Regions from separate parts of the Massilia violaceinigra genome, predicted to be linked through region 3. Evidence: predicted binding sites of a transcription regulator. Region 3 holds the regulator's gene; each other region holds the start of a gene.
What was found. Region 3 encodes sigma-54, which starts transcription at its own class of promoters, with help from an activator protein. Its sites were predicted from a motif close to TGGCANGNAANCTGCTTT; they were not measured.
Positions count from the first base shown of each region.

Region 1 (7,671 bases), 450 kb from region 3:
AAGGCGCCCCGCGGGGCGCCTGGAACAACCCGCTTGCGCGGGCCGGAGCAAAAATGTGAATCAGGAATGGTAGGCCGATTCGCCGTGACTCGTGATGTCGAGCCCTTCCCGTTCTTCTTCTTCCGGTACGCGCAGACCGATCACCAGGTCCACCAGTTTGTAGGCAATGAAGGACACCACCGCCGACCACAAGATCGTGGTGCCGACCGCGGTCAGCTGCGTGATGACCTGGCCGCCGATCGAATATTCCGCCGATGCCTTGTTGGCAACGTAGTCGAAAATGCCCTGTCCGCCCAAGGATGGCGCGGCAAACACGCCGGTCAGCAAGGCACCCAGGATACCGCCCAGGCCGTGCACGCCGAACACGTCGAGCGAGTCGTCGGCGCCGATCAGGCGCTTGAGGCCGTTCACTCCCCACAGGCAGATAATACCAGCCAGCAAACCAATGACCAAGCCGCCCATCGGGCCGACGAAGCCGGCCGCCGGGGTGATCGCCACCAGGCCGGCTACCGCGCCGGAAGCGGCGCCCAGCATCGATGGCTTGCCCTTGGTGATCCACTCGCCGAACACCCACGACAGGGTGGCGCAGGCGGTGGCCAGCAGGGTGTTGATGAAGGCCAGCGCGGCGATGTCGCCCGCTTCCAGTGCCGAGCCGGCGTTAAAGCCGAACCAGCCGGCCCACAGCAGCGAGGCGCCGATCATGGTCATGGTCAGCGAGTGCGGCGCCATGGCTTCGCGGCCGTAGCCGACGCGCTTGCCGATCAGGATGGCGCCCATCAGGCCGGCCACTGCCGCATTGATGTGCACCACGGTGCCGCCGGCGAAATCGAGCGCACCTTTTTGGAACAGCCAGCCGGCTTTCGCGGTTTCGGTGGCCAGGGTGGCGGCGTCGGTGATGGCGTCCGGACCGGTCCAGAACCAGACCATGTGGGCGATCGGCAGGTAGCCGAAGGTGAACCACAGCACCATGAAGGCGATCACGGCGGCAAACTTGATGCGCTCGGCAAAGGCGCCGACGATCAGGCAGCAGGTAATCGCGGCAAACGTGCCCTGGAAGGCGACATAAATGAACTCCGGAATGACCACGCCCTTGCTGAACGTGGCGGCGTAGGCGAACGTGCCCTTGACCGGATCAAAGATACCGGTCAGCAAAGCCCGGTCGAAGCCGCCAATCACGGCGTTTCCTGCCGTAAATGTCAACGAGTAGCCGTAGATGCACCACAGCACGATGATCAGCGCAAACACCACGAATACCTGCATCAGCACCGACAGCATGTTCTTGGTGCGCACCAGGCCGCCGTAAAACAGCGCCAGCCCGGGAATCGTCATCAGGACCACGAGCACGGTGGAAATGAACATCCAGGTGGTGTCGCCTTTATGCGGCACCGGCGCCGGAGCGGCGGCCGCCGCCGGGACGGCGGCACTGGCGGTGGTGGCGGCCGGCGTGAGCGCGGTGGTGGCGGGCGCCTCGACCGGCGTGACGACCGCGGCCGTCGTATCGGGCTTGGGAGCATCCTGGGCCGAGGCTGGCAAAACGCCGCCGATTGCGCATAGCACCGCAAGTCCGGCCAGCCACTTTGTTATCGTTTTATTCATCAGTGTTCCCTCAGCTTAAAGTGCTTCGTTACCGGTTTCGCCAGTGCGGATACGCACCACCTGTTCCAGGTTATAGACAAAAATCTTGCCGTCGCCAATCTTGCCGGTGCGCGCAGCGCCTTCGATGGCTTCGATGGCCTGTTCAACGATGGCGTCGTCCACAGCCGCCTCGATCTTGGTCTTGGGCAGGAAGTCCACCACATACTCGGCCCCGCGGTACAGCTCGGTATGGCCTTTCTGGCGTCCGAAGCCCTTGACTTCGGTAACGGTAATCCCTTGCACGTTGATGGCCGAGAGCGCTTCGCGCACTTCGTCCAGCTTGAAGGGTTTGATAATGGCGGTGATCATTTTCATGGCTGGCCTCTTAGAAAGTTTTTGACACGGTCAGCACGGCGCGGGAACGGCCCAGGTCCTTGCCGTTGACCGGGCTGACGTACATGTCGGTATTGGCGCTGATGACGGCCAGCGCGACCGTGGCGAAACCGAAGTCCTTGGTCAGGCCGATCTTGGCGTCGTTGTAGCTGAGCGCATCGTTGTGGGCCACGCGCTGGCGTCCCACGTGCAGGTTGAGCACCAGGCCGGTGGCCAGGTCGAGATTGGCGCTCAGGTCCAGGTAGCCGCTGCCCTTGCTGTCGGTGGTGCCGAACAGGTTGGTGGTCGAATGCGAATACTTCAGGGACACCGGCCCCATGCCGACCTGCCCGTACAGCTCGAACGTGTTAGCGTTCGGATGCAAGCCGTTCGACGGGTAGCCGTAGTACAGGCCGCCCACGTCGTAGCTGATGCCTTTGGTGATTTCCCCCTTCTTGCCGCCGTACAGGTCGATTTCGACATCGCCGTCGCCGCCCAGGTCCTTGGTCCACTTGATGGTCGACGCCCAGACGCCGGCGTAGGCGCCGCTCGGCGTGTGGCTGTAGTCGGCCCCGCCCTGCACGGCCGGCTTCATGCGGGTTTGCGACAGGCCGCGGTAGCGGTAGTCGCTGGTCAGGGCAGCGTTGAAGCTCACCACATTGTCGGGCGCGGGCGCGTCGGCAGCCTGGGCCAGCGGTGCCCCCAGGGTTGCCAGCGCCAGGGTCAGCGCGGCGGCGAGAGACAACGGAGTAGACAGCTTATTCATGACGGTTCCCTTATGGTTTTTTAACAGAGACGGCGGTTGGGGTTTAAAATGAAGCCTGGAGCATGCACACTGCTTAACCATTAGCAGAAGTCATGCCAGCTACGATTGCGCCCGGCCGCAACTTGTTTTTGCGCCCGGCGTCCCCAACTTGCTGTTAATAAACAGTAAAAAATCCGCGATTCCGGTCGCGGCCGGCGCGAATGCACCAAACTGGCCCACCTGGCGCACCGCTGCGGTGCGCTACCGATTTCACGAGGATTGCGATGGACATGAACAGCTTTTTCAACGACTTGCAGGGCAAGATCAACCAGGCCATCGAGAGTTCGCCGGCCAAGGATATCGAGAAGAACGTCAAAAGCATGATGACCCAGGGCTTTTCCAAGCTCGACCTGGTCACGCGCGAGGAATTCGATATCCAGGCGCAGGTGCTGGCCAAGACCCGCGCCAAGCTCGAAGCACTGGAACAGCGCGTCACCGAGCTCGAAGAACGCCTGGTGCCCACCAAGCCGCAGGTCTGAGTCAGAGTCTGAACCTGCGGCGGCGCTAGCGCCGCATCAGCAAGCGTTCGACCGCATCGATCTGGGCCGCTGAAAAAGCGTTGCGGCCCGGCTCGCGCGTGAGCAATTCGCCCATGGCCCAGGCGTAGATCAGTTGCGCCCGCGTGGCTGCCTCGGCCGCGTCAAAACCAAGCCCCTCCAGCAAGTTCGCCACGAACGCGACACGGCGCTCGTGCACCCGGCGCAGCACCTGGGCCGCGCCCGGGTCTTGCGCGCCGAGCGTGTTGATGGCCTGGTACAGGCCGATATCGAGTTCGCCCACGTTCGTCAACAAAAGACGCAGCCGCGCCAGCGCATCGTCCGCGGCCTCTTCAATGGCGCGGATGATCTGGTCGGTGGCGATCGATTCCCAGCGCTCGAGCACGGCCAGCGCAAAGCTGCCGGCGCTATCGAAATGCCAATAAAAACTTCCCCTGCTCACTCCCATGCGCTTGCACAGCGGATCGGCCTTCAAGGCTTGCGGGCCCTCGTCGCGCAACACGGCCAGGCCGAAGTCGAGCCAGGTGTCGCGCGATAAACGATTTTGTCCGGGAGAACGGGGGGACGGCATGGCGGCTCCAATCAATACGACGCCGGCGCCAGGAACGGTCCCGCGGCATGCGGTGCGATGCGCTCGCATCATAGCTTACCGCCAGCAAACCCGGCAGTGCCCAAACATCGTGTATAGTGCAACCATACACACTGTATGGTTCGGACGCAGCGGTGCCCGTACCGGTCGTTTTTCATCCCAGGGAGCACATCATGTTTGCAAGAGTTACCCATGTTCAAGCCAAGCCGGAAAAACTCGCCGAGATCGTGGCGCTGTACAACGATTCGGTGCTGCCGGTTCTTCAACAGTTACAAGGATTCAAGTCAACCTTTCTCCTGACCGATCCGGCCAGCGGCAAAGGCATGTCGATTACCTTGTGGGAAACCGAGGCCGACCGCCTCGCCGGCGACAGCGACCCGGCCTTGCGCGACCCGATCGTCGCGGTCATGCCTCTACTGGCGGCGGCCCCGGTAGCGCAGGGTTTCGACGCCATCAGCCTGACATAAAGCAATTCCTATGGTACTTCCGGCGACGCGTTGCACGGCGCGCAGTCCTTCGCAGCATGATCGACATGCATGCCGCGATTGCCATTGCAGTTGGCAGCGTCGCGTGCACCGCCGTTCTTCAAGATGTTGGCACCTGGCTTGCGCCCTGCCCTCAGCCGGTGGTTTTCAAAAGCCGCCAGCCCTGAAGTTGAAGCTCATCACTTTCGCCTGCATCGGTGACGGCATGGACTGCGCCTTCGGGCACAAGATAGCGCTGGCGTCCGGTATGACTGCACAGGCTGACGATGCCCTGCTGGCTTGAGAAAGTGCCCGGTTCGCCTATCGCGATCATCCCCGGCTCGCCAGCTGGACGGTACCAATGTTTCTGTAGCAAGTAATTCCCACCCCGGTGAAACGAGATGACGACCGATTCATTTCCGTCGCTGCCAGTGAGTTTGTAGAGCCGCGTAAATCGACTGGTTTGCCAAATTTCTCGGGCAAGGCGTGGTAGCCATACAAGGAAGAACACGGTGCCGATATCGGCAATCCAAGGGAGCGGAAGCGTCCAATGCGGAGCGTCGACCCGCACCAGCCAGATGCTGAGCAGCGCTGGCCCGACAAAGGGGATATATATACCGGATGAGCTGCGACCGCCGCGTGCAACGATATAGCTGAGTAACAGGGTTAGCCAGCTGATCAACGGAAACAGACATCCCGCTACAAGCAGGAATAGGTGCATGCATGCCTATCGATGAAATGATTGCGGTGTGGGAGAAAATCGACATGCTGGCAACTGGCTGGCAGCAGACGCGTTGCCGTCCCCCGTCTCGCCAGCACAAGTCGGCCCGGCGCACCCGAATTTTACCGCGGGCCGATCGTCGCGGTCATGCCCCTGCTGGCGGGGCCGCCGCAAGCGCAGGGTTTCGACGCCATCAGCCTGACCTGAAGCACTGCATGACGCTTCCGGCAACGCCCCGCTCTGCACGACGCGTTGCACAACGCGCTGCCGTTCGCCTTACGTCATGCTCCGGTCATCTGAGAGGATTATTCTGACGCTGTTGGTGACATGCCTCTGCATTTCCCACAGGTTAGTCCGGTGACCTCGAACACCGGCACCAGATACTTGCAGCCGGAAACCATCCGGCTGCTTTTTTTTGCCTGCGTTAGCGCGCCGGCAGGCTCGCCACCGCGGATGGTGCGCTCAGGCCGCTGTAAGTCGATGCCTTGACCACATAAAAGTAGGCCGCACTACCGGTAGCGCCCGCGTCGACGAAACTGGTGCCGGTCAGCTCGGTCCCGACCCGCTCGAACGGCCCGCTTGCGTTAGTAGCGCGCAACACATCGTAGCTGCGCGCCATCGGGCTGGCCGCCCACTGCACCGCGACGCCGCCGCTGCGCGCGCTGGCGCTGACCTTGGTGGGCGGCGCCACCAGGCTGCCGGGCTTCGATCCGATTTTCACGTTCTCGAAACTGGCGGTGGTGGTGGCCACCGGATCGCCCGAGGCCGAGAAAATGCCGACATACAAGGTATCGGACAGTTCCGGATAAATGATGGTGCCGATGGCCGACCAGTCGGTCCCGCCGTTGCTCGACAGGTAGGCATAGACGAAATTACCGTGCCGCACCAGCTTGAGCGACATCGGCGCCACCGCCGATGTGAACCGGCGCGCCGCATGGTAGCCGCCGTAGTGCTGCGTTCCGACGCGCCAGAACAGATGCGTGCCGTTGCCGGAACTGGCCGGCGCCACGTAAATTTGGGCCGCCGCCGTGGCGGGACGCGCGTCGAGCGAACTGCGGATCATGATGCCGGCCACGCCGGTGCTCAGCGCCCCCGGATCGGTGACGGTGGCGATGACTTCGACGTCGCCCTTGAGCTCCTTGTACGCGAAGTGATAGCCCTTCTCGGCACCGGCGCCGGAGGCCGTCATCTTCCAGTTCGCGCCGGTATTGGTGGCGCTGCCCGGCGTCTGGACCTTGCCCAGGTCGGCCTGGGTGAAGCTGGTCGCCGCCGTCATCACCGGCGGGGTGAACGGGAACGTTAGCGCGCGTGCGGTCGAGCTGTCCTTGGTGCGGCGGTAAACCTGGCCCGAGTACGGACCGCTGTACGGACCGGCTTCGCCGCGCGATTTGGCCAGCTCGCGGTATTCCGCGACATTCGGCGCCTTCAGGCCCTTGCGCACCACGTAGTGCGTGTACAAGGTCTCGAACAGGTTAGCCGGCATGGTCTGGAGGGGCTGGGCGCCGATCTGGGTGTAGTAACCGTAGCCGCACGAGACCGGATTAAACGTGAACGGCTTGCCCAGGTTGTAGTTGGCGTAGTATTCGCCGGCCGCCAGCAAGCGGTTGTTACGCAGAGAATACAGGTCGATGCCCTGCTTCCAGGCGGTTTCGGCAATCGCGCCGTAGGTGGCGATCTGGCCGTGTGCGTGACCCTGGTCGCGGCCGGTATCGCCCACCTCGCCATTCGACATGATCTGGTCGAGCCCGCCCGGATCGCTGAGGTAAGCGTTGATGACCTGGTCGAACTTGAGCGGGCTGTCGAGGAATACCGCCACCGCCAGCGCGGCCTTGAGCGCCAGCCCGCCCTGGTTGCATGGCTTGAGCAGGCTGCCGTTGCCGAGCGCGGTGCCGATCGCGGAACTGCCGCCGACCTGCAGGCGGCGCCACCAGACATTCTCGAGCCAGGACTTCATGTGCGCCGTATGGGTCGCGGTCCAGCCGGGATACAGGCCGCGCAGAATGTCGGCGGCGACGATGGCGCGGCCGGAATAGTCGCCCAGCATCAGCGCGGCCTCGACGCCATCGAGCGAGGTGTTGGTGGTGGCCCAGGCGTCGAGGATCGAGATCGACTTTTCCTCGTGCGCGCTGTTGCCCGAGACGTACCACATCAGCGCGTGGTTGTAGGCCATCTGCATGTCGCGCTCGAAGGCGCCGCGGTTCAGGTCGAAATTGCGGTTGGCGATGGCGAACGGGCCGAGCATCGCGTAGTTCAGGGGTGTGCGCCCGCCGAGATGGTGGTAGCCGCTGGCCCACGGCTCCTCGCCAGCGAGCACGTGCGCCTTGTATTGCGCCAGGTCGGCCGCGTTGTAGCCAATGCCGGGGTGCACGAAGCTGGTCACGCCCGTGGTCCAGGCAGCCGGCACGGCGATCGGGACCACAGCCGGCGGGGTAACGACCGGCGGCGTAATCACCGGTGGCGTGACGACCGGTGGAGCGACCACGGATGGGGTGACGACGACCGGCGGCTTGACGACAGGTGGGGTGACCACCGGCGGCGTGACGACTGGCGGCGTGACGACTGGCGGCGTGACGACCGGCGGTGCGACCACCGGCGGGGTGATTGCCGGCGGAACAACGGCTGGCGGAGTGACCACAGGCACGGCAGCA
Region 1 is NZ_CP024608.1:1,494,479-1,502,149, reverse strand. Features, by position in the region: gene CR152_RS06720 (ammonium transporter) at 61-1,596, opposite strand; gene CR152_RS06715 (P-II family nitrogen regulator) at 1,612-1,950, opposite strand; gene CR152_RS06710 (TorF family putative porin) at 1,961-2,713, opposite strand; gene CR152_RS06705 (accessory factor UbiK family protein) at 2,977-3,231, shown strand; gene CR152_RS06700 (TetR/AcrR family transcriptional regulator) at 3,257-3,820, opposite strand; gene CR152_RS06695 (antibiotic biosynthesis monooxygenase family protein) at 4,012-4,305, shown strand; gene CR152_RS06690 (hypothetical protein) at 4,457-5,023, opposite strand; gene CR152_RS06685 (alginate lyase family protein) at 5,448-7,671, opposite strand, start outside.
Region 1: CR152_RS06710 (TorF family putative porin) is a predicted target of sigma-54. The motif match lies at 2,794-2,811, and genes of this name have one in related genera.

Region 2 (7,671 bases), 4.3 Mb from region 3:
GGGCAATGATACCGAAGTTGCGCGAGTTGGCGCGAAGGACTGTAGCAGTCATGATGGTGCTTTCTAACATAGCGAGCGGTCGTGGATTGTCTTTGGGGACAAGCGCCGCGGGAGCCATGCGACCACCCTTGTTCAGTGATCCCGCGCGCGTTCTTCGTCGGCTGACTTCATGATATATATGCTCCTAAGCAACTACTGTGTGTGGGTGTGGAAAGCGAAACTGCGAAAATAAAAAAGGCCCGAAGTGGGCCTTTTTTGATGGGTGCTCGTCAAGAGCGAATCAAGGGGCGCACTGTCGCGGCCCGGGACGTTGTGAGCAACGTGCCGGGAGGGCGAAGGTAAAAAAGAGGATGTCCATTGAGTTCATGGCCGCAAGCTTATTGCCCCGTTTGAGAAATGTCAAGGGCTTATTCTGTTGTTGATTCGTCACGCAGAAGCGCGTTCCAGACCGTCCCTGCCACGTCGGGACCGGTATTTTTATCCAAACATTGAATATAACCAACATTTCAGCGTGCTCTGATGTGAAAATACTGTTCTGTTGCACAATCAATATTTACGCTGGCGCGCACATGCCGCGCGAGTGCCCGACAACATCGCAAAACACAGCAGGAATTTGAATATGAAACACCTCTCCAGCCGCTATGCGTGCGGCCTGATCGCCGCGCTACTGCTCTCGGCGTGCGCCACGCAGGAAAACGGAACGGCAGATGCGGCATCGGCCGGTATCGGCGCAGCCCCGGGCAGTCTGGTCGCCAACGGCAAACTGACGCCGGAAGGCGAGCTGCGGCGCGAACGCGCGTTCAAGGCGTACCAGGCAGGGAACAAGGCGCTGGCATATTCCGAATGGCTGGGGATCGCCGAGCAAGGCTTCGGCGAGTCGCAGTTCAATATCAGCGTGATGGAGAGCGATGGCGACACCGGCGCACCCAACGTGGCCAAGGCCCTGGCGTGGCTGCAGAAGGCGGCCGATGCCAATTATCCGGAAGCCCAGTTCCAGCTCGGCCAGCGCTACAACAAGGGCGATGGCGTGACCAAGGACGTGGCCAAGGCCGTGGCGTACTGGCGCAAATGTGCCGCGCTCGGCGAAAACCGCTGCGCGTACAACGCCGCGGTGGCGCTGGCATCGGGCATGGGCGTGCCGCAGGACCGTGCCGGCGCGATCGCGCTGTTCACCGAAGCGGGCAGCGGCCCGACGGCCCTGGTGCCGGCGCAGTCCGAGCTGGGTAAGATGTATCTGCAGGGCAGCGACAAGGAGCGCGACTACGCCAAGGCGCGCCAGTGGCTCGAACTTGCCGCGGCCGGCAACGATACTGATGCCCAGTACAACCTCGGCGTGATGTATGGCCAGGGCTTTGGCGTGAAGGCCGACAAGCGCAAGGCTGCCGCCTTGTACCAGCGCGCCGCCAAGCAGGGGCATCCGATGGCATCGAATAATCTCGGCGGCGCCTACCGCTTTGGCGAGGGCCTGCCGAAAGACCAGAAAAAGGCCGTGGCCCTGTTCAAGCAGGCCCACGACGGCGGCGACATGCAGGGTACCGTCAACCTGGCCGACATGACGTTCAAGGGCTGGGGCGTGCGCGCCAACAAGACAGCGGCAGTGGAACTGTACAAGGCCGCCGCCGATGCCGGCCATCCGGTCGCACGCTGCCGTTACGCGCAGGCGCTGCGCCATGGCGACGGCGTGGCGAAGAATGCGGGCCAGGCCAACCGTCTGCAGGAAGCGGCGAACAATGCCGGTACGCCTTGCGACAGCGATGCGCCGCTCGGCGAGTGGGTGGTCAACCGCAGGACCAGCGGCCGGTCCTGAACGGCACGGATGAGCGCTGACAGCGGCGCGGGAAGGCCAGGCCGCATATGCAATCCGGTTGCATTTGCTCCCGCCTTCGGCTATGATCGTGTTTTGCAACACAGTTGCACCAAGCAGCGCGAGTCTGGTCAGGTCGATGATAAAACAAGTAATTGGAGTGGCGGACTACGCCGGCATGACGGCGGCCGCATTGTGCCTGCTGCACTGCCTTGGGCCGCCGCTGCTGATGGCCGCTTTTCCCCTCATGAACTGGTTTCCGCATGACGATGGCCTGCATGCCTGGCTGCTGGTCCTGGTCGCGCTGCCGGCGCTGATTGCCCTGGTAGCCGGCTTTCGCCAGCACCGGCGCGCGCTGGTGCTCGCCCTGGGCGCGTGCGGTTTCGCCTGCTGCTGCGCGGCGGTGCTGGTCGCCGGCCCACGTTATGGCCACGGTGCCGAAGCCATATTGACCAGCATCGGCGGCTTGTTCATCTTCGCCGCCCACCTGAAAAACCGTTCGTTCTGCTCCGGCTGCACGCTGGCCGAACAGCCCGGCTGCTGCTGACCGTTCCCTTGCGCGCGGCGGGAAGTCTCCGGCCGCGCAGCCATTTTCCGGCCCTGCGCCGCCCGCCCGGCAACGTTTCCTTCCCCCCCCATTCCCTTGCCATGTACGCAGCGGGCTGAACGCAGCTGCGCGTATCGGCGAACATTGATTGCATACAACGCCTGGCCCGGGTGCCTGAGCCAGCGTCGATGCCGATACGCCAAAGCGATCGCGAGCCATTGTCCCAACTCAGCCGGATGAATCGCGCATCCCCTACGATTACCTGACTCTCCTGTGCTTTTCATGGAGCGGAACCATCAATCGTGAGGCAACCATGAAAACTGAACCAAACGACACGGGCGGGAATAAGCTCGCCACGGTTAGCAATAACGTCGCTCCGGTAGAGCAGGGAATGCAAAACGCAATGGAAAATGCCCCCGGTATGATTAAGACGATAAATTCGAGGCGTACGCAAAACTTCACCCATGAAGCTTGCACAAGGAAGTGCGGGCCAGCTAATCATTCGGGAACAGGCGTCCAGGCGCCCGGATGCCGAAGTCAGAAAATGAAACGCAGTATCCGGGATATGACATGCCACAGCGCTTTGGGAACATCGTTATCGCCGTCTTCCGGTAATTTGCCGGCGCCCGCAATCACGCTGCCTCCTTGCGCACGCCATGCATCGCGACAGGCCGTTATCTGGCGGGTCGAGGCGGCCGCCGGGCAGGTGCACTGCGCGCACACGGTGGCGCCGGACGCATTTGCCGTCCCGCAGCTCAGGCACGACCAGATGTAGTCAGGCATATGGAATGATCAGAAAAAAGAAGCTGCCGATGATACACGCTGGCGCCGGCAATATTGGCAAAGCGCTCATCCAGGCACCGTGCTTTCTTGTATCATGAGCAGCTTTGATTTTCCGGTCAGGATCGCCCCGATGTTTGCTTTGAACTTGAGCGCCGCTGGCGCCTTTTCCGCCGTGCTGTCGTGCGCCGCCATGGCGGCTGGCACGCCGGTGCGCCAGTCCTCCCTCGAGCTGTTCGACCACGCGCGCCAGCGCGCGGTGCCGGTGGAACTGTACTTTCCGCCCGAGTCGCGCGGCTGCGCGCCGGCGCGGCCCTGTCCCATCGCGATCCTGAGCGCAGGCACCGGCATCGGCATCCGCGAATACGGCTTCATCGCCAAACCGCTGGCGGCGCGGGGCTACCTTGTAGTGAGCGTCGATCACCAGCTCCCGACCGATCCGGCGATGCCGCGCGCGGGCGACCTGACCGCGCACCGGCGCGCGCTGTGGGAACGTAACGCCAACAACATCCGCTTCGTCCAAGAGGCATTGCGCCCGTCTTCTGCGAGCTACGTGTGGGACAAGCCGCTTCTGGTCGGTCATTCGAGCGGGGGCGATTCGTCGGCCTGGATCGAGACCGAAACGCCGGGCTTCGCGTCGGCCATCATCACGCTCGATCACCGCCGCGCGGCGCTGCCGCGCGGAGCCACGCCGCCGGTGCTGTCGATCCGCGCCAGCGATACCGAGGCCGACGCGGGCGTGCTGCCCACGGCGCGGGAGCAGGCCGCGTCGGGCGCGCTCATCGTCAAGTTCGCCAACGCGCGCCACAACGATATGTTCGACGGCGGCAGCGAGGAACTCAAGGCGCGCATCCTCGCTGAAATCGAAAAATTCTTGCAGAAACAGGGCGGCGCCAATGGTGCGTGACAGGCGCTGGATTGCCGCCGGATGCGTGATCGTGGTCGCGTGCGGCATGGCGACGCGTAAATATCCCTCGGTGTTGTCGCATTACTTCGGAAACTATCCGGGCGATGCGCTGTGGGCCTTGCTGGTGTTCCTGTTGTGGGCGTTTTGCCTGCCGCGCGCAAAAACCGGCACGCTGGTCGTGCTTGCGCTGGGCACCGCTTTCGCGGTCGAGTTTTTGCAGTTGTACCAGGCGCCGTGGATCAGGCAGGTGCGCGCCACGAAAGTGGGACATCTGGTCCTCGGCAGCGGCTTCGACTGGCGCGACCTGGTCGCCTGTACGGTGGGCGTGGGCGTCGGCGGCTTGCTGGACCGGGTGCGCGCGATGCTGCGCTAGTGGCTGTGCGCCGCACTTCTTATCTCTGTCAGAGGATCATTGCCTGCGTTGGTGGTCCTCGACTTCGCCGCAACAGTGGCCAGTAATCAGGCCGGCGGCGTTCATCCCGTCACAATGCGCCAATAACGGCCGGGCGCAACTCCGTCCCTAGCGAGCGGCCTTGCGCTTGACCGGCGGAACCTGCAAGCGCTGCTGCAGAAACGCCACCACGGCCGCTTCTTCCGGCTGCAACTCGTGCAAATCCTCCACCAGCTCGCGCCGCGTGCTCTCGCGCATCGCTTCGAGCACGGTGCCGTCGAGGTAAGCGTCGAGAATGGCCGGGTGCACATAGCACTTGCGGCAGATCGACGGGGTGTTGCCCAGCTTTTCGGCCACCGATTCGATCGCGCGCACGATGTTTTTCTTGGCTTGCGCTTCGGAGTCGAACTTCTCGAACTCCTGCAACGCCAACGCCGCCAGCACCGTGCCCGACCAGGTACGGAAATCCTTTGCGGTGTACTCTTCGCCGGTAATTTCACGCAGGTAGTCGTTCACATCGGACGAGTCGACCGTGTGCGCGTTGCCGTCGTCATCCTCGTAATGAAACAGTTCCTGTCCCGGCAAGTCGCGGATGCGGCTGATGATGCGCGCCAGGCGCCGGTCTTCGACCTTCACGTTGTGGAACACGCCGCTCTTGCCGCGGAAGCGGAACTCGACCGCCTTGCCGTCGATCCGCACATGGCGGTCGCGCAGGGTGGTCAGGCCGAAGGACTTGTTTTGGCGCGCATATTCTTCGTTACCGATCCGCATCATGGTCGCTTCGAGCAGATACACGATCGTGGCAAGCACCTTTTCGCGCGGCAGGCCGGGGCGCTTGAGGTCGGCGTCGACAGTGCGGCGGATGGCGGGCAGGGCCTTGCCGAAGCTGATCATGCGTTCGTATTTGACTTCATCGCGCAGGTTGCGCCATTTGGCGTGGTAGCGGTATTGCTTGCGCTGTTTGGCGTCGCGCCCGGTGGCCTGCAGGTGGCCGTTGGCCAGCTTGCAGATCCACACATCGGTCCAGGCCGGCGGAATGGCGAGCGCGCGGATGCGTGCCAGGGTGTCCTCGTCGGTGACGGTCTCGCCGCTGGCGTCGAGGTAGATAAAATTCTTGCCGTGCGCCTTGCGCGCGATGCCGGGTGAGCTGTCGCTGACGTAGCGCAATCCGGCGGATTTGGCGGCGGCAAGCACATCGGCGGGAGGCGCCGGGCTCGCGGCGCTGGGTTCGTCTCTTTTCATGGCTGACTCGGTTGTAGTGGGGGCATGCGCGGTGCTGTCGGTGGCATGCCAAATACTACACGTGGCTGGCGCGGCAAGCGGTTCGCTTGGCGCTCGGGTCGATGCATCGTTGCCGGGCCGGGCCGGGCCGGCCAGCGTTATGCGAAAGTAAATATATGGCCATTTGATTAATTGATAAAATAGCACCCCCTCCATCCGGCGCGCCGCTGGAGATTTCGTGATGTCTTTAATCTGATGAAAGTTTTCCCATGTTTAAAAAAACGCTGCTAGCACTCGCTTTGATGAGTAGTGCCCTGTCCGCCAGTTCCGCAGAGCAGGCTTACGACTGGTCGTACAAGGGCTTTGCCGTGGCTGACACGGGTGCTTTCGATGCGGCTAAAGAAATCCACGGCCGCTTCGTGGTTGACGACATGAATGGGGATGGCGTGTTCAGTCAACCTGAAGTCCGGTCCTTCGTACACGGCGGGCGCGACTTTACGCACTGTTGCGATAACTTTCTGTCGAAATTTTCGTACACGCCTGGTGGCGCGCTTGATTTCACGGCGAGCGCTACTTGGTACGACTCGCGTAACTATGGACTGGTCATCATGACCGGTGATTCCATCAGCCTCGCGGTGGGATGGGGGGATCAGGGCGGGATGAACAGCTATAACTGGCTTTGGAGCAACCAGACCACGCTGACCGTGTCGGCGGTGCCTGAGCCGCAAACCTGGCTGATGCTGGGCGCGGGTTTGCTCCTGACAGTCGGCGCGAGCCGTCGCCGTCGGAAGCAAGCCGCCAGCTAAAAGAAAGAAGCACCTTCGGTGTCGGGCAGTGTTTACATGCTGCGCGCGCAGGCGACATGCGCGCAGGCGACGTGCGCGTAGGCGACATGCGCGTAGGCGACGTGCGCGTAGGCGAGCTTGACTTGAGCGTCCGCCTTGCGGGCAGCGGTGCGCCTTTCCTCTGGGCGCACGGCATGATGTCGTCGATGGAGGCGGAAGACGCGCTCGGCATTCTCCAGTGGCCGCACTTTCCCGATTCGCTGCGCCTGGTGCGCTACGATGCGCGCGGTCACGGCAGCAGTGCGGCAAGCGCGCCTGCGGCCTGGCACCAGCTCGGGCAAGACATGCTCGCCCTCGCCGACGCCCTGGGCGAAAACACCTTCATCGCCGGCGGCTGGTCGATGGGTTGCGCCAGCGCGCTGCACGCCGCGCTGCACGCGCCCGCACGCGTCGACGGCCTCGTGCTGATCCTGCCGCCCATCGTGTGGGAGGCGCGCATCGCCCAAGCCGCGCTGTACCGGCGCGCCATCGCGCTCGCGCAGTCGGTGGGCGCCGCGCGTTTCGCCAAACTGATCGCCAGGGAGGGGAGCGCGCTGCCGTCCTGGCTTCTCAAAGCCGCCCCGCATCTGGCCGCAGCCGCCCGGCGCGGCATGCGGGACCTGAGCGGGCCAGCCATGCTCGCGCTGTATGAAAGCGCGGCGCTGTCCGACCTGCCGCCACGCGCTGCCCTGGCGGCGCTGGCTGACATACCCGCGCTCATCGTCGGATGGCCGGACGACCCGGCCCACCCGCTGGCCTCGGCATACGAACTGCATCGGCTGCTTCCCAGCTCACGCTTGTTCATTGCGCAAAACCATCAGGACGTACTGACCATCCCCGCGCGCCTGCACGAGTTCGTCCAGGCTACCGCCGCCAGGCGCTGACCGCCAGGACTTGGCGTAGCGCTATTATCGCCACCCAAACTGTTGTTGTTGCGTCCCATGGCGATATTTTCCACGGGAAATAATGTACACTCGGGAGCATCAGCACGCTGGCGCCACACCTCTGCGCCGGCCGTGCACCGGGAGGCGCCCGCACGCGGGGACGTCCACCGGAATTTCCCCGGCCCAGCCCCGCCGATTCGTCGTCTTTACAACTAGTCCGACAATCGCCACACACCTCATGCTTACCCGTCGCAGCTGGATTCCTGGTCCCGTGTCGCTCAAAGCGCGCTTCTCGCTGGCCGTTGGCATGCTG
Region 2 is NZ_CP024608.1:5,321,371-5,329,041, forward strand. Features, by position in the region: gene fusA (elongation factor G) at 1-52, opposite strand, end outside; gene CR152_RS22950 (SEL1-like repeat protein) at 620-1,807, shown strand; gene CR152_RS22955 (MerC domain-containing protein) at 1,944-2,351, shown strand; gene CR152_RS22960 (alpha/beta hydrolase) at 3,265-4,038, shown strand; gene CR152_RS22965 (ribosomal maturation YjgA family protein) at 4,028-4,411, shown strand; gene CR152_RS22970 (DNA topoisomerase IB) at 4,559-5,671, opposite strand; gene CR152_RS22975 (PEP-CTERM sorting domain-containing protein) at 5,920-6,456, shown strand; gene CR152_RS22980 (alpha/beta fold hydrolase) at 6,513-7,358, shown strand; gene CR152_RS22985 (sensor domain-containing diguanylate cyclase) at 7,597-7,671, shown strand, end outside.
Region 2: CR152_RS22975 (PEP-CTERM sorting domain-containing protein) is a predicted target of sigma-54. The motif match lies at 5,713-5,730, and genes of this name have one in related genera.

Region 3 (7,671 bases):
GCGAACTTGAGCGCCACCGGCAGCACCAGCAGCAACACTACCAGCCACCAGTTTTCCAGCACCAGGCCGACATTGAGCAGCATGCCGACGGTGATGAAGAACAGCCCAAGCAGCACATCGCGAAACGGCTTGATGTCTTCTTCCACCTGATGCTTGTACTGGGTCTCTGAGATCAGCATGCCGGCCACGAACGCGCCCAGGGCCAGCGACAGGCCGGCGTGCTCGGTGATCCAGGCCGCGCCCAGGGTGATGAGCAGCAGGTTGAGCATGAACAGCTCCTGCGAGCGGCGCTTGACGACGATGGCAAACCACTTGCGCATGATCTTCTGGCCGATGAACAGCAGCAGCACCAGCACGATCACCGCTTTCAGGCCGGCCCAGGCCAGCGTTTCGGCCAGTTCCTCGGGCGGCTTGCCGAGCGAGGGGATGAGAATGAGCAGCGGCACCACGGCCAGATCCTGGAACAGCAGGATGCCGATGATCTTGCGGCCATGCTGGCTTTCGAGTTCGAGCCGCTCGGTCAGCATCTTGACCACGATGGCGGTCGACGACATGGCCAGCGCGCCGCCCAGCGCAAACGCGGCCTGCCAGGTGATTTTCAGCGACGCCGGCAACTGGGTCGAAAGCAGCCACCCGAACAGCATGGTGGCGACAATCGTCAGCACCACCTGGGCCATTCCAAGGCCGAACACGATGCGCCGCATCGCCATCAGCTGCGACAGGGAGAATTCCAGACCGATCGAAAACATCAGGAACACCACCCCGAATTCGGCCAGTGTTTCGGTGGTTTTGCTGTTTTCGGCCAGGCCCAGCGCGTGCGGGCCGATCAGGATGCCGACAGCCAGGTAGCCAAGCATCGGCGGCAGGTGCATCATGCGGAACGCGACTACGCCCAGGACGGCGCTGCCTAACAGAAGGAGGGTAAGTTCTAGTCCTGAAAACATGCGGTGCCGTGTAAAGGAATGGTAAAGGCCGGGCGAAAACACGGGGTGAAGACGATTTCTGCGTCTGGCAAGTTTTTTGCTTTCGCAATTCGTTTATACTTCTGCCATGAGTGTAACCCATGAAAAAACAATGCTGAAAGCTTTTGACAAAAACCTCACGCAACGCGCCATGCAACTGGCCCGCGAGACGCTCGAAATCGAAGCGGACGCCATCCGCGCCCTGCACGCGCGCCTGGAAACCGACGACAGCGTCGGCCAGGCCGTCGGCCTGCTGATGGAATGCGGCGGGCGGGTGGTTGTCTCCGGCATGGGCAAGTCGGGCCATATCGCGCGCAAGATCGCCGCCACGCTGGCGTCGACCGGCACCCCGGCCATGTTCGTCCACCCGGGCGAAGCGGCCCACGGCGACCTTGGCATGGTCACCGCGCAGGATGCCTTCATCGCCATTTCGAACTCCGGCGAGACGGCCGAACTGATGTCGATCCTGCCGATCATCAAGCGCATGGGCGCGCCGCTGATCGCCATGACCGGCAATCCGCAATCGAGCCTGGCGCTGCTGGCAGATGTGCACCTGGACGTCTCGGTGGCCAAGGAAGCCTGTCCGCTCAACCTGGCGCCGACCGCCAGCACCACCGTCACGCTGGCGCTGGGCGACGCGCTGGCCGTGGCCCTGCTCGACGCGCACGGCTTCAAGGAAGAAGACTTCGCCCGCTCGCACCCGGGCGGCGCCCTGGGCCGGCGCCTGCTGACCCACGTGCGCGACGTCATGCGCAGCGGCGACGCGGTGCCGAAGGTGAGCGCCGATGTGTCGCTGTCGGTGGCCCTGCTCGAAATCACCCAGAAGGGCATGGGCATGACCGCCATCGTCGACGAGGCCCAGCGCCCGATCGGCGTATTTACCGACGGCGACCTGCGCCGGCTCATCGAGCGCGTGCAGGACTTCACCAGGATCACGATCCGCGACGTGATGCACGCCGATCCGCGCTGCGTCGGTCCCGACCAGCTGGCGGTGGATGCCGTCGCCATCATGGAAGAATTCCGCATCAACCAGATGCTGGTGGTCGACACCGACGGCAAGCTGGTGGGCGCCCTGCATATCCACGACCTGACCCGCGCGAAGGTGATCTGATGATCCAACCAGAAGTCAACTTTACCTACCAGCTCGACCACCTGCGCCGCGCCGCCGCCGTCAAGGTCATGATTTTCGACGTCGACGGCGTGCTGACCGACGGCAGCCTGACCTACGGCCCCGATGGCGAAGCGACCAAGACCTTCAATGTGCTCGACGGCCTGGGCATCCAGCTGCTGCAAAAGAGCGGCGTGGCCACCGCCATCATCAGCGCGCGCCAGTCGCCGATCGTGGTGCGGCGCGCGGCCGACCTGGGCATCATGCACGTCCACCAGGGCATCCACGACAAGCGCATCGCCTTTGCCAAACTGCTGGAAGCGACCGGCGTGACGGCCGCGCAGTGCGGCTACATCGGCGACGACGTGATCGACCTGCCGCTGCTGCTGCAGGTCGGCTTTGCCGTCACCGTGCCGACCGGGCACCCGGAAGTGCAGTACCGCGCCCATTACGTCACCAAGGCCGGCGGCGGGCGCGGCGCCGTGCGCGAAGTGTGCGACATGGTCATGCGCGCGCAGGGCACCTACGAGACGGCCCTGGCGCCGTACTTCGCCTGATGCAAACGACAAGGAACGACCATGCATAAGCGCACCGCACACCGCTGGCGCCTGACCGCGACCATGGTGGTCGGGACCTTCTTCGCCTTCGGCACCTTCTGGCTGGTCCAGCTGGCGCAAAACAGCGACACGTCGGTCGATCCGAACAGTTTCAAGAATGAACCCGACTACATCGTCGAACAATTCAGCTTCGTGCGCATGACGCCCGAGGGCAAGCCGCGCTACCTGGTTTCCGGCGCCAAGCTCACGCACCGCCCGATCGACGATTCCTCGGATGTCGACCTGCCGGTGCTGCAGGGCGTCGCGCCCGGCCAGCCGGTTACCACCATCACCTCGCAGCGTGCGCGCATCCGCCACGCCCAGAACCAGGCGGACCTGATCGGCAATGTCAACGTGGTGCGGCCCGAGTCGCCCACCAACCGCGGCATGCAGCTTAAAACCGAAGCGCTGACCGTATTTACCGACGAAGACCGCATGACGGCGGACCAGCCGGTCCAGGTCACGCTGGGCACCGCCACCATCACCGGGACCGGCATGGAGGCAAACAACGCGACGCGCGAGCTCAAATTCGCCAGCCGCGGGCAGATCATCTATCCACCGAAAGCGGCGCGCGCAGCGCCACCCATCACAGGTAAACCACAATGAAAAAATTTCTAGCCTTCGCCCTGCTCGGCCTGGCCGCGGTCACCGCGTCCGCCGAAAAGGCCGATGCCGCCAAACAGGCGGTGATCACTTACGACACGCTCGAAACGAATGAAGTGACCCAGGTGACGATCCTGACCGGTAACGTGGTCGTCACCAAGGGCACCCTGATCCTCAAGTCCGACCGCGCCACAATCAAGGAAACGCCGGAAGGCGATATGTTCGTGACCCTGACCGCCAACGGCGGCAAGGTCGCCACGTTCCGCCAGAAACGCGACGGTGGTCCCGACTTGTGGGTCGAAGGCCAGGCCCAGCGCATCGAATACGATGAACGCAACGACATGATGAAGCTCTTCTCGCACGCCAAGATCCGCCAGCTGGAAGGCCAGAAGCCAACCAACGAAATCGAGAGCGAATTCATTTCCTACGACAGCCGCAAGGAAGTTTTCCTGGCGCGCAATGACGCCAGCGGCACCAACAAGCCGGGCCAGGGCCAGGGCACGATGGTCATCGCACCGCGCAAGCCGCGCGCGGCACCGGCCACGCCGGCACCGGCGCCAGCGCCGGCCACCACGCCACCGGCGGGAACCCAATGATGGAACCGAAGAATTGCGGCAGCACGCTGATCGTGCGCGGGCTGCAGAAAAGCTATGGCAAGCGCCTGGTCGTGCGCGACGTGTCGCTGCAGGTCGACTGCGGCGAAGTGGTCGGCCTGCTCGGCCCCAACGGCGCTGGCAAGACCACCTCGTTCTACATGATCGTCGGCCTGGTGCCGTCGGATGCGGGTACGATCGATATCAGCGGGGTCGATATTTCGAGCCTGCCGATCCACCGCCGCGCCGCGCTCGGCCTGTCGTACCTGCCGCAGGAAGCGTCGGTGTTCCGCAAGCTGACGGTGGAAGAAAACATCCGCGCCGTGCTGGAACTGCAAAAGGTCGATGGCAAGTCGCTGACCAAGGCCCAGATCAACGAACGCCTGGACACGCTGCTGGCCGACCTGCAGATTGAAAAACTGCGCGAGAACCAGGCCATGTCGCTGTCGGGCGGCGAGCGGCGCCGGGTCGAGATCGCGCGCGCGCTGGCGACCAACCCGCGCTTCGTGCTGCTCGACGAACCGTTCGCCGGGGTCGATCCGATTGCCGTCATCGAGATCCAGCGCATCGTGCGCTTCCTCAAGCAGCGCGGCATCGGGGTTTTGATCACCGACCATAACGTGCGCGAAACGCTTGGTATTTGCGACCGCGCCTACATCATCAACCAGGGTGCGGTGCTCGCCTCCGGTCGACCCGACGACATCATCGCCGATGAATCCGTGCGCCGGGTCTACCTGGGCGAACACTTCCGGATGTAGGCATGAAACAGTCCCTTCAACTACGCACCTCCCAGCACCTCGCCCTCACGCCCCAGCTGCAGCAGTCGATCCGGCTGCTGCAGTTGTCGACCCTGGAACTGCATCAGGAACTGGAGCAGCTGTTAAGCGACAACCCGCTGCTCGAACGGCTCGACGACCCGCTCGATCATTCGGTGCGCCTGCTGGGCGATGGCGCCATCAGCAGCACCTCGACACCGACCGAAGCGGCGCCCGAGCCGGGAGCGCAGGATGCGCCGGCGCCGGCCGAAGGGGAAGGCTTCGAAGGCGGCGACGCGGACAGCCCGGCCAGTAGCAGCGACAACGATGGCGAATGGGGCGACCTCGGTCGCGCCAAGACATCCGACGACGAGGATTCGCGCCCGCAGCTCGAAGCCTCGGCCACCACCTTGCGCGAGCACCTGATGGAGCAGATGCGCGTGACCGTGCTGGAGGCGCGCGACCGCGCGCTGGTCGAACTGATCGTCGACGCCATCGACGACAACGGCTACCTGACCGAATCGCTGGAAGAAATCCAAGAGCGCATGCCGCCCGAGCTGGAGATCGAAATTGAAGAATTGCGCACCGCGCTGGCGCTGCTGCAAAGTTTCGATCCGATTGGCGTGGGCGCGCGCAATGCGTCCGAATGCCTGGCGCTGCAGATCCGGCGTATGCCGGGCGTGGCGCTGGTGACGCGCCGCATGGCGCTGACGATTGTCGAAAACCACCTGACCTGGTTCGCGCAGCGTGAATTCAACAAGCTGAAAAAGGCGCTCGACTGCGACGATGAAGACTTGCGCGAGGCGCAGACCGTGATCCGCCAGTGCAATCCGCACCCGGGCGCGGAGTTCGCGTCGGACGTGTCGGACTACGTGGTGCCGGACGTGATCGTGCGCAAGGCGAAAAACGGCTGGTCGGTGATGCTCAATAACGATGTCATGCCGCGCCTGCGCGTGAACAGCATGTACGCCGCGCTGCTCAAGCAGGGCAAGGGCGAAGGGCAGATGGGCGCGCAGCTGCAGGAAGCGAAGTGGCTGATCAAGAACATGCGCCAGCGCTTCGATACCATCTTGCGGGTGGCCGAAGCCATCGTCGAACGCCAGCGCAATTTCTTCTCGCACGGCGCGGTGGCGATGCGCCCGCTGGTGCTGCGTGAAATCGCCGACACGCTCGGCCTGCACGAGAGTACGATTTCGCGCGTGACCACGCAAAAGTACATGATGACGCCGCACGGCATGTTCGAGCTCAAATATTTTTTCGGCAGCCACGTGGCTACCGAAGCGGGCGGCGAAGCGTCATCGACGGCGATCCGCGCGCTGATCGTGCAGCTGACCAGCGCCGAAGATCCCAAGAGTCCTCTGTCGGACAGCAAGATCGCCGACATGCTGGGCGAGCAGGGCATGGTGATCGCGCGCCGCACGGTCGCCAAGTACCGCGAAGCGCTCAAGATTCCGCCGGTCGCCCTGCGCAAGTGTCTCTAGCCTGCCCGGAACTGCGCGGCGCCTAGAAAAATTCCGGGTGCTCGCGCAGCAGCACCTGCTCGTACTGGTTCACCGCCTTGAACTGTTCCAGCCCCGGCGCCATGCGCCGGCCAGCGTCCCAGCTGCGCCAGGCGCGCGCCATGTCGTAGCTCAGGAACAGCGCATCACCCATATCCTTGTAGGCCCCGGCCAGCGCCGGATTGGCGCGCAACACGCTGGCGTACAGCGGTAGCGCGGCGCGTACGTCGCCCAGCTTGGCGCGCCAATTTGCTTCAAACAGCGCCAGCATGTGCTGCTTGTGTGTGGTGAGCTTGCGCAGTTCCTGCAGCTTGGCGAGCGCCGCCTCCATCTCCGCCTTCCCCTTGGGCCGTATCGCCGCCGCGAACGCGCGCACTTGCGGATCGGCGTTGAGCAGCACCTTCTGCTCCGAGGTCGGCATTTTCATCTGTTCGCCGCTGACAAACGCCAATTCGGACATGCCGAGCATGGCGTCGAAGGCACGCTTGTCGGCGAACGCTTGCGCGATCTCGGTCTCGAAGGCTTGCCTGGCTGCCGCCGTCGGCGGCGCCGCATTCGCCTGCGCCTTGTCGAGCAGCTGATCGAGTTCGTCAGCCGCTGCCGCGCGCGGCTTGTACGGCTTGAGGTCGTAGCTGGCGGGGGCGCTTTGCCTGAGCGCGCTGACCGTGTAAGTGCGCGTCTGGCTGTGGCCGACCTGCTTGTGGTGCATCACGAAGCCGGCCGGCACGCGCTTTTCGCTGGCCAGGCGCGCCAGCACCAGCGGATGGCCGCCGAAACGGTAGCGCATCATGCGCTCGAACTTGGCCGCGTCGCCGGCGCCGATGCTGGTGCCGCCGGCCGGAATGCGCGCCAGCGGATTGCCGTCGACCGCCAGCACGGTGGCGCCGGCCTCGGTCGATTCGGACAGCTTGCGCGCCGCTGACGCGACCGACAGCTCATGTTCGTCGAAGACCGGGTCGAACGCCGGCACGTCGACCTTGGCTACGCTCAGCGCCCGGTTCAGCACCGACCGGTTCTTCAGTTCCTGGACGCGAAAGCCGGCTTCGTCGAACAGCGAGTAGTCGACATAGCGCCGATTGGCAAGGTCGATCTGGTAGCGGCGCCGGGTCGCCAGGTCGTAGATCGTCGATTCGCTCGCGCTGCTCACCGACAGATAGTGTTCGCCCAGGACCACCTTGTACTGCTTGATCTCGTCCGGCGGCGGGTTGTGGCCGTGCGACGCCACCGCGTATTTGGTGGCCACGCTCAGGTCGAAAGTGAGTGAGGCAAAGGCCGGCGCGGCGTTGCACAGGGCGCCGGCCAGGGCCAGGCGCAGCAGGGAGGAAAAGGCGGATCGCTTGAACATATCGGCATTCGGGAAAGGGGCGGGGAAGCGATTGTAGGTGAAGACCGTTGTCTTATATATATTAGTCTACGCACCTGCTACTTTCCGATCCTGCCGGTATTACGAGAATATACCGCAGAGAATATACCGGCTATTTCCCCTTGATTCCTGGCGTCTTTGTGCTTACCTTGTGCTATGCCAAATAACTGATACACTTGGTTTACACGAGAG
Region 3 is NZ_CP024608.1:1,048,857-1,056,527, forward strand. Features, by position in the region: gene CR152_RS04825 (monovalent cation:proton antiporter family protein) at 1-944, opposite strand, end outside; gene CR152_RS04830 (KpsF/GutQ family sugar-phosphate isomerase) at 1,075-2,073, shown strand; gene CR152_RS04835 (KdsC family phosphatase) at 2,073-2,627, shown strand; gene lptC (LPS export ABC transporter periplasmic protein LptC) at 2,649-3,272, shown strand; gene lptA (lipopolysaccharide transport periplasmic protein LptA) at 3,269-3,865, shown strand; gene lptB (LPS export ABC transporter ATP-binding protein) at 3,865-4,620, shown strand; gene CR152_RS04855 (RNA polymerase factor sigma-54) at 4,623-6,098, shown strand; gene CR152_RS04860 (hypothetical protein) at 6,121-7,461, opposite strand.

Region 4 (7,671 bases), 5.1 Mb from region 3:
GCTTGTTCATGCGGATTGTGTGCGACATCGTTCCTCCATGCTTAAATCTTGAGCTTGCAATTATGTATGTTCAGGCGCGCAACCACCAGCACCATCGTGGCTGTAAACACGGCCGCGGCCAGCAATGCGCTGTTGCCTTCGACCAGGGCGGGCCGGAAGTGGGCTCCGGCCAGGCTGATGACGGCGCCGATGGCGAACGGCAGCAGATAGGTGATCAGCGGACTGGTCGCGGCCGGTTCGACCAGCACCGTCCAGCGCCGCGCCGCGCGCACTTCCACCAGCCAGTAGAGCAGCGCGAACAGCGCCACGCACAGTGCGCCGCAATACAAAGCCCAGGGCGGGGTGGCGCCGATCTTCGAGACCGGGTACCAGCGGTGCAGCACCCAGGCCGCCGCCGCCAGCACGGCCGCGAAGGCGGCGCCATGGCGCAGGCGCGGCGCGGCAGGGCGTTGGCCGTCGAAAAACAGCAGCGCGCATACCAGCCCGGCCAGCACGATGAGGCTGTGGATGGCATGGCCGGCCAGCGCCGTGCCGACCCCGCTGCGGGTGGTGAGCATGTACAGGCTCAGGCAGGCCAGCATGGCGCCCAGCAGCAGCGTCAGTTGCCCGCGCGCCAGCTGGTACAGCACGGCGCCGGCCAGGTAGGCCCAGCCGATCAGGCCGAGGATGCCCCACCACTGCGGCGTCATCATGCTGGTGCCGTCGGCGCCGCGCCAGACGAGGGCCAGCGCCGCCAGCAGCGCCACGCCGAGCGCGCGCAGGCAGCGGTTGAGCAGGGCGTGGTCGAAACGGTACACGCCCCACACCAGCAGCACGGCCGCGTAGAACGCCAGCGACCAGGCCGCGATCGGCATGCGCATGGCTTGCTCGCTATAACCGGACTCGGCATTGACCATGAACACGCCCATCACGATCAGCGCCAGCGCGCGATAAGCCGTATGGCCGAACACCCGCAGCGCGGCGTCGCCGCGCGCGATGCGGCTGTTCACGCCGAAGGGAATCGACATGCCCACGGCAAACAGGAAGCCGGGAAACACGATATCGGCCAGGCCCATGCCGTCGGCCGCGCCGTCCACGTGCAGCAGCCAGGCCGGCACGCCGCGCGCACCGGCCAGGTAATTGACGAAAAGCATGAGAACGAAGGTGAGGCCACGAAAGGCGTCGACCGACAGGATGCGTTGCCGGGGCAGGTCGTTGAGCAGGACAGGCATGGGCGCTGGGAGTAGGTTGTCGAATCCGGCGGCTGGGGAAGCTGTCCGGAAGACAAGATTATATCACCGGCCATGTCGGCATTCTTTACAGCCGAGCTAAGAGAAACCGTTTGTGTTGCGCTAAGTCGCTGAAAAGATTGACTACTTGTTGCGGGTACGCATATTGCTTCGCATGGTTACAGGTTTGCTCATCAGAATAAGGAGAATATATGATAGGTAAAATGACCGCCGCGGCTTGCGCGGCGCTATTGCTGGCCGGAACGGCGCAGGCCGGCGTGATCGGCGCCGGCGGCTTCACCGCACCGACCCTGATCGATTTCGAGGATGCCGTTGCCGGTCCGATCGGCAGCCAGTACGCGGCGCTCGGCGCGACCTTCGTCAATTTCGACCTCGACGTGTATGCGACCTCGCCGGCGCCGCCGAGCCGGGTGGCGATCAAGTTCATCGACGGCTCGCCCGAGATCGACGGCAGCATCGTGTTTTCGTCGGTGATCACGCGGCTCGGCGCGGACGCGAGCACCAATCCGGAGGATGACACCTTCGTCGACGCCTACCTCGGCAATACCCTGGTCGGCAGCACCTTCTTCGACACCGGTGGCGACGGTATCGATGGGTCCTTCATCGGCATCGAATTTTTGTCCGGCTTCGACCGCGTGGTGTTTCGCACCCTGCCGGTCGTCAACGGTGCGCTGGCGCTCGACAATCTGCGCTTCGAAAATGTCGTTCCGCCCAGCCCGGTGCCGGAACCGGGCAGCCTGACCCTGACCCTGGCCGGGACCGCGGTGCTGGGACTGGTACTGGCGCGGCGCCGCCAGCGCTGAAGCGGACGCGCCTTACAGCGTCTTGCCGGCGCTGACGGCTTGCGCGGGCAGGGCGGTAGCCAGTGGAATGTCCCCGATCGGCTGGGCAAATCGGGTGCTCAGGAACGCGGCGATGCGCTCCTGGGTCGCTTCCAGGTAGGGAATGTTCATGTGGTCCGAGTCGGGCACGGTTTCGTCCAGGTGCAGCTTGCCCAGCTGGGCCACCAGCAGGTCGGTATGCGAATGCGGCACGATGTCGTCGAAGGCGGCGCGCAGCACATAGGTCGGTGCGGTCAGCGAGGACGCGTACTTGACCGACTCGAAACGGTGGCGCAGTACGTACTCGACCGGCACCGCGCGGAACTTGCGCTTGGCAATGGCCAGAATGGAATCGTAGGGCGTGATCAGCACCAGCGAATGCGCCGGGCGCTCCAGCGCCACCTGCACCGCCACCCCGGAACCGAGGCTGCGCCCGACCACCGCCACCCGCTGCGGATCGACGTGGGGGCGCTCGGCCAGCCAGTCGAACAGCAGGCGGCCATCTTCGACCATGTGGGCTTCGGCCGGCTCGCCATGCGAATTGCCGTAACCGCGATAATTGACGGCCAGCACTGCCATGCCGGGAAACAGCTTGCCGGCATCGCGCACCACCCAGGACACTTCTTCCGAGCGGCCGCCGAAATACACCACGGCCGGGTGCGGACCCGGAATCTGGGGCGTCATCAGCCAGCCCGACAGCTTGGTGCCGTCGCGCGCGCGCAGCACGATGGCGCGCGTGCGGTGGCCGCTGCTGCGCGGATTGTCGACTTCGCGCTTGACGGTCGGATTGAAGACCAGCCGGCGCTGGCTGGCGGCAATGGCCGCCGTCACGCCCACCCACAGCACGCTGACGATGCCGGCCACGCCGGCGACTTTTCGAGAATTGTTCATAAGCATCAGTTTAACCGGGTTCCGGCGCCGGCGTGATGCCCAGAGACAACCACCAAGCTCGACAGTACGATCTCATCAATACGCGTGGCTGGAATACAACGCTCGGAGCCGGTGGCTACGCTCATTTTCCTGTGGTAACCTTTACCAGTCCGCACCCTGGCTTCCCCATGAAAAAATTCGTCTTCTCGGCCGAACAAACCGCCGGCCTGTTTGTCGGCCTGCTGGGCACGCTTGTGGCGGTGCGCTGGATTTTCAACAGCAACACCATCGGCACCCTGATCCCCGGTTCGGCCCAGATGGGCATCAACAGCCCGATTCTGTTCATCGCCGCCGGCGTGTGCTGCTGCCTGGTGCTGCCGCGGGTCCGCCCGAAGCGCTGGCACGGGCCGCTGTGGCACGCCTGTGCGCTGCTGCTGCTGGTGCTGCCCGCGCTGGTGCTGGTCGAGCACATCACCGGCCTGAACCTGGGAATCGACTTCGTGCGCGTGCCCACCGCGCCCACCGCCAGCACCCCGCATCCCGGGCGCATGGCGCCGAACACCTGCATCGGCTTCCTGCTGGCCGGGATTGCCCTGCGCCTGATCCGCCTGCCGCGGCGCAGCCGGCGCCAGGCCGGCCTGCTGACTTTCTGCGCGGCCGGCGTGACCGGGCTCGGCCTGGCGGCCCTGGCCGGCTACTTCCTCAAGCTCGAAGTGCTGTACCGGATGGCCGCCTACAACGCCATGGTCACGCCCACCGCCGTCGGGATGAGCGTGCTGGGGCTGGGCCTGTGGTCGCTGCGCAATTCCGTCACCGTGCGCGGCGACGTCCTGGACAAGGAAAACCGCATCACCGCACGCGCCATCGCGGTGGTGGCGCTGGTGGCCGTGAGCGCCGGCGCGGCCGGTTTTGCCGCCATGCGCGATAGCTACGAAGAATCGATTGCCGACAATATGCGCCTGTCGGCCGTCAGCAGCGCCGCCACCGTCGGCAACTCGCTCGAAACCAGCCTGTGGTTCCCGCGCACCATCGCCAGCCGGCCCCCGGTCACGGGGCCGGTGGCGCGCCTGGCCGCCGGCGCCGACGATGCCCCCGCGCGCGCCGCCCTGCTGCAGGCGGCCGGCAGTTTCATGAACGCCGGCATCAGCGCGCTGCGTTTCGAGAGCCTCGACGGCAGGGTGCTCGCCTCCATCGGCGTGTTCACCGACCCTGGCACGGGTGCGGGGCAGCCGCTGCTCACCGGCGGCCAGCGCGCCCGCCTGCTGTGGCCCGGCCACTACGTGCTGGCCACCGAGAACGAGGTGCGCGACGGCGGGCGCGTGGTCGGGCGCATGCTGGCCGAACAGCAATTGCCGATCGTGGACCGCCTGCTGGCCGGTATCCGCGCCAGCAGTCCCTCGTCCGACGTGCTGCTGTGCAGCCTGGACGGCAAGGATGCGCTGTGCGCGCCCACCCGTTTTTACCCGAACACCTTCCGCATTCCCATGCTCAAGCCCGACGGCAAGGTCAACCTGCCGATCAATCACGCGCTGCTGGGCAATACGGGGGTGACGGTCACGCGCGACCTGCGCGGCGTGGCCGTGTTCGCCGCCTACACCCCGATCCGCGAGTTCGGCCTGGGCGTGGTGGTCAAGAGCAACCTCGATACCGTCTACCTGCCGCTGCGCAACAAGGCCAACACCCTGATGCTCATGCTCATCGCGCTGGTGGGGCTGGGCGCGTCGATGCTGCTGATCCAGGTGCGTCCGCTGCTGGCCCAGCTGGTGCGCGAGCAGCGCCGCATCAAGGTGATTCTGGAGAACTCGAACGACGCCTTCATCGCGATCGGCGTCGATGGCTGCATCACCGACTGGAATACCGAGGCCGAGCGCACCTTCGGATGGAGCGCGGCCGAGGCCATCGGCCGCCGCCTGTCGGAACTGATCATCCCGCCGGCCCAGCGCGCCGCCCACGAAGCGGGCTTCCTGCAGTTCACCCGCAGCGGCACCGGACCGGTCATCAACAACCGGCTCGAAGTGACCGCCCTGTGCCGCGACGGGCGTGAAATCCCGATCGAAATGTCGGTGGCCGCCTTCCATACCGCCGACGGCTACGTGGCCAACGCGTTCGTGCGCGACATCAGCGAGCGGCGCCGCCTGGCCGGCGAGATTGCGGCACGCGCCACCGAACTCGAACACGAGCGCGACCGCGCCCAGGCCGCCAGCCGCGCCAAGGGCGAATTCGTGGCCAACATGAGCCACGAACTGCGCACCCCGATGAACGCGGTGCTCGGCATGACCTACCTGCTGGGGCACACGGACCTCAAGCCCGAGCAGCGCAAATACCTCGACATGATCCGCAGCTCGGGCCAGTCGCTGATGGGGATCATGAACGACATCCTCGACTTTTCCAAGATCGAAGGCGGGCGCATGGAACTGGCCGAAGCGCGCTTCGACCTGGGCGACGTGCTGGCGGCGGTGGCCGACATCATGAGCGTGTCGGCCGGCGACAAGGACCTGGACCTGGCGATCGGGGTCGAGCCGGACGTGCCGCGCGCGCTGGTGGGCGACGCGCTGCGCCTGCAGCAGGTGCTGGTCAACCTGGCCGGCAACGCCATCAAATTCACCGAGCACGGCGAAGTGAGCGTGCTGGTCGACGCCAGCGCGCGCGAGGACGACCGCCTGACCCTGCGCATCCGCGTGCGCGACACCGGCATCGGCATGGATCAAGCGCAGCAGGCGCGCCTGTTTTCGCCGTTCACCCAGGGCGATTCGTCGACCACGCGGCGTTTCGGCGGCACCGGCCTGGGGCTGACCATTTCCAAGCACCTGGCCGAAATGATGAAAGGGACCATCGAACTCGATAGCGCGGCGGGGCGCGGCAGCGAATTCACCGTCAGCCTGCCGCTGCGCGTGGCGCCCGACCAGGATGACGCCAGCGCCCCCGAGGCGCCGCTGGGCAGCCTGCGCCTGCTGGTGGTGGACGACAATGCCACCAGCCGCGACTACCTGTCCAAGACCATCGCCGGCTGGCGCTGGGAAGCCGAGGTGGCCGGCTCGGGCGCCGAAGCGCTCGAGATGGTGGCGCGCGCCGCCGCCGTGCAGCGCCACTACGACGTGGTGCTGCTCGACTGGCAGATGCCCGACATGGACGGCGCGGCCACCATGCGCGCGCTGCGCGAACGCATGCCGGCCGCGCGCCTGCCGATCGCCCTGATGGTCAACGCCTACGGGCGCGGCAAGCTGATGGACAGCGGCGCCGCCGGCCAGGCCGACGCCATCCTCAGCAAACCGGTGACCGGGTCGAGCCTGTTCGATACCGTGCACGAAGTGCTGGTGCAGCGCGCCCAGGCCGCGGCGCGTCCGGCCGGCGCGCTGACGGCCCTGCACGGCGCCGGCAGCACGGTGCGCCTCGATGGCGTGCGCCTGCTGCTGGCCGAAGACAATGAACTGAACCAGGTGGTCGCGCGCGGCATTCTCGAGAGCGTGGGCGCGCGCCTCGACATCGTCGGCAACGGCCAGCTGGCGCTGGCGCGGCTGGCCGCCAATCCGGGCGCCTACGACCTGGTGCTGATGGATATCCAGATGCCGGTGATGGATGGCTTCGCGGCGGCGCGCCGCATCCGCGCCGGCCTGCGCCTGACCTTGCCGGTGCTGGCATTGACGGCCGGCGTGACCGAGTCGGAGCGGCGCGCCTGCGCCGACGCCGGCATGAACGACGTCATCGCCAAGCCGATCGAGGTCGACGAGATGCTCAGGGCGATCGTGCGCCACCTGCCCGGGCTGGAGCGCGGGGGCGCGCCGGCAGCGGCGGTGGTGGTGGCGGCGCCGGCGACGCCTGCCTTGCCGGTGCTGCGCCTCGGCCCACTGATCGAGATCGCCAGAGGCAATCCGGAGCACCTGGCGGCGGTCGCCAGCCTGGTGCGGCGCGTGGTGGGCGAGGGCCACCATCAGTTCGACCAGGCGCGGGTGCACTGGGACGCCGGGCGCGACCTTGATGCGGCCATGGCGCTCCATTCGCTGCGCGGCGGGATCGGCAGCGTCGGCGCCAAGCGCTTTGCGGCTGCCTCGCTGGAGCTGGAGCAGTCGCTCAAGGGCGAGCCGGCCGGCGACACCGCGGCCCTGTTCCTGTGCGCCGCGCGCGAACTCGATGCGGCGGTGGACGCGGCCCGCGAGTGGCTGGCGCAGCAGGATGCCGCCGCTGGTGCTAGTGCGACATCAGCACCGGCGCCGTCATCGACTTGAGGATGGTGGCGGTCACCCCGCCCAGCAGCAGTTCGCGCACCCGCGCATGGCCATAGCAGCCCATGACGATCAGGTTGGCGTCGACATCGGCCGCCAGCGACAGCAGCGCTTCGCCGACATCGATGCTGGTGTGCTGGGCCATGACCTCGGCGTTGATGGCGTGGCGCGCCAGGTACAGGGCGATGTCGGCGCCGGGCTGCTGGCCGTGCGCTTCGTCGGGATTGAACACCGCCACCGTGACGCGGCGCGCGCGCTTGAGCAGCGGCAGGGCGTTGGCCAGCGCGCGTGTGGCCGCGGTGCTGGCGTCCCACGCCACCAGCACTTCGCTGCCGATGACGGGAAAGCGGCCGGCGTGCGGCACCACCAGCACCGGGCGGGCGCTGGCCAGCATGACGTATTCGGGCAGGCCGGGCGTCATGCGGGCGACCGGATCGTCCGGGTCGGACTGGCTCATCACCACCAGGTCGGCATAGCGCGCCTGCAGCGCCAGCGCGGCGCCCGGTTCGTCGTCGACCAGGCGCCGCTCGA
Region 4 is NZ_CP024608.1:6,195,613-6,203,283, reverse strand. Features, by position in the region: gene CR152_RS26635 (glycoside hydrolase family 18 protein) at 1-28, opposite strand, end outside; gene CR152_RS26630 (DUF5009 domain-containing protein) at 42-1,211, opposite strand; gene CR152_RS26625 (PEP-CTERM sorting domain-containing protein) at 1,421-2,032, shown strand; gene CR152_RS26620 (alpha/beta hydrolase) at 2,045-2,941, opposite strand; gene CR152_RS26615 (response regulator) at 3,109-7,143, shown strand; gene CR152_RS26610 (universal stress protein) at 7,106-7,671, opposite strand, start outside.
Region 4: CR152_RS26625 (PEP-CTERM sorting domain-containing protein) is a predicted target of sigma-54. The motif match lies at 1,364-1,381, and genes of this name have one in related genera.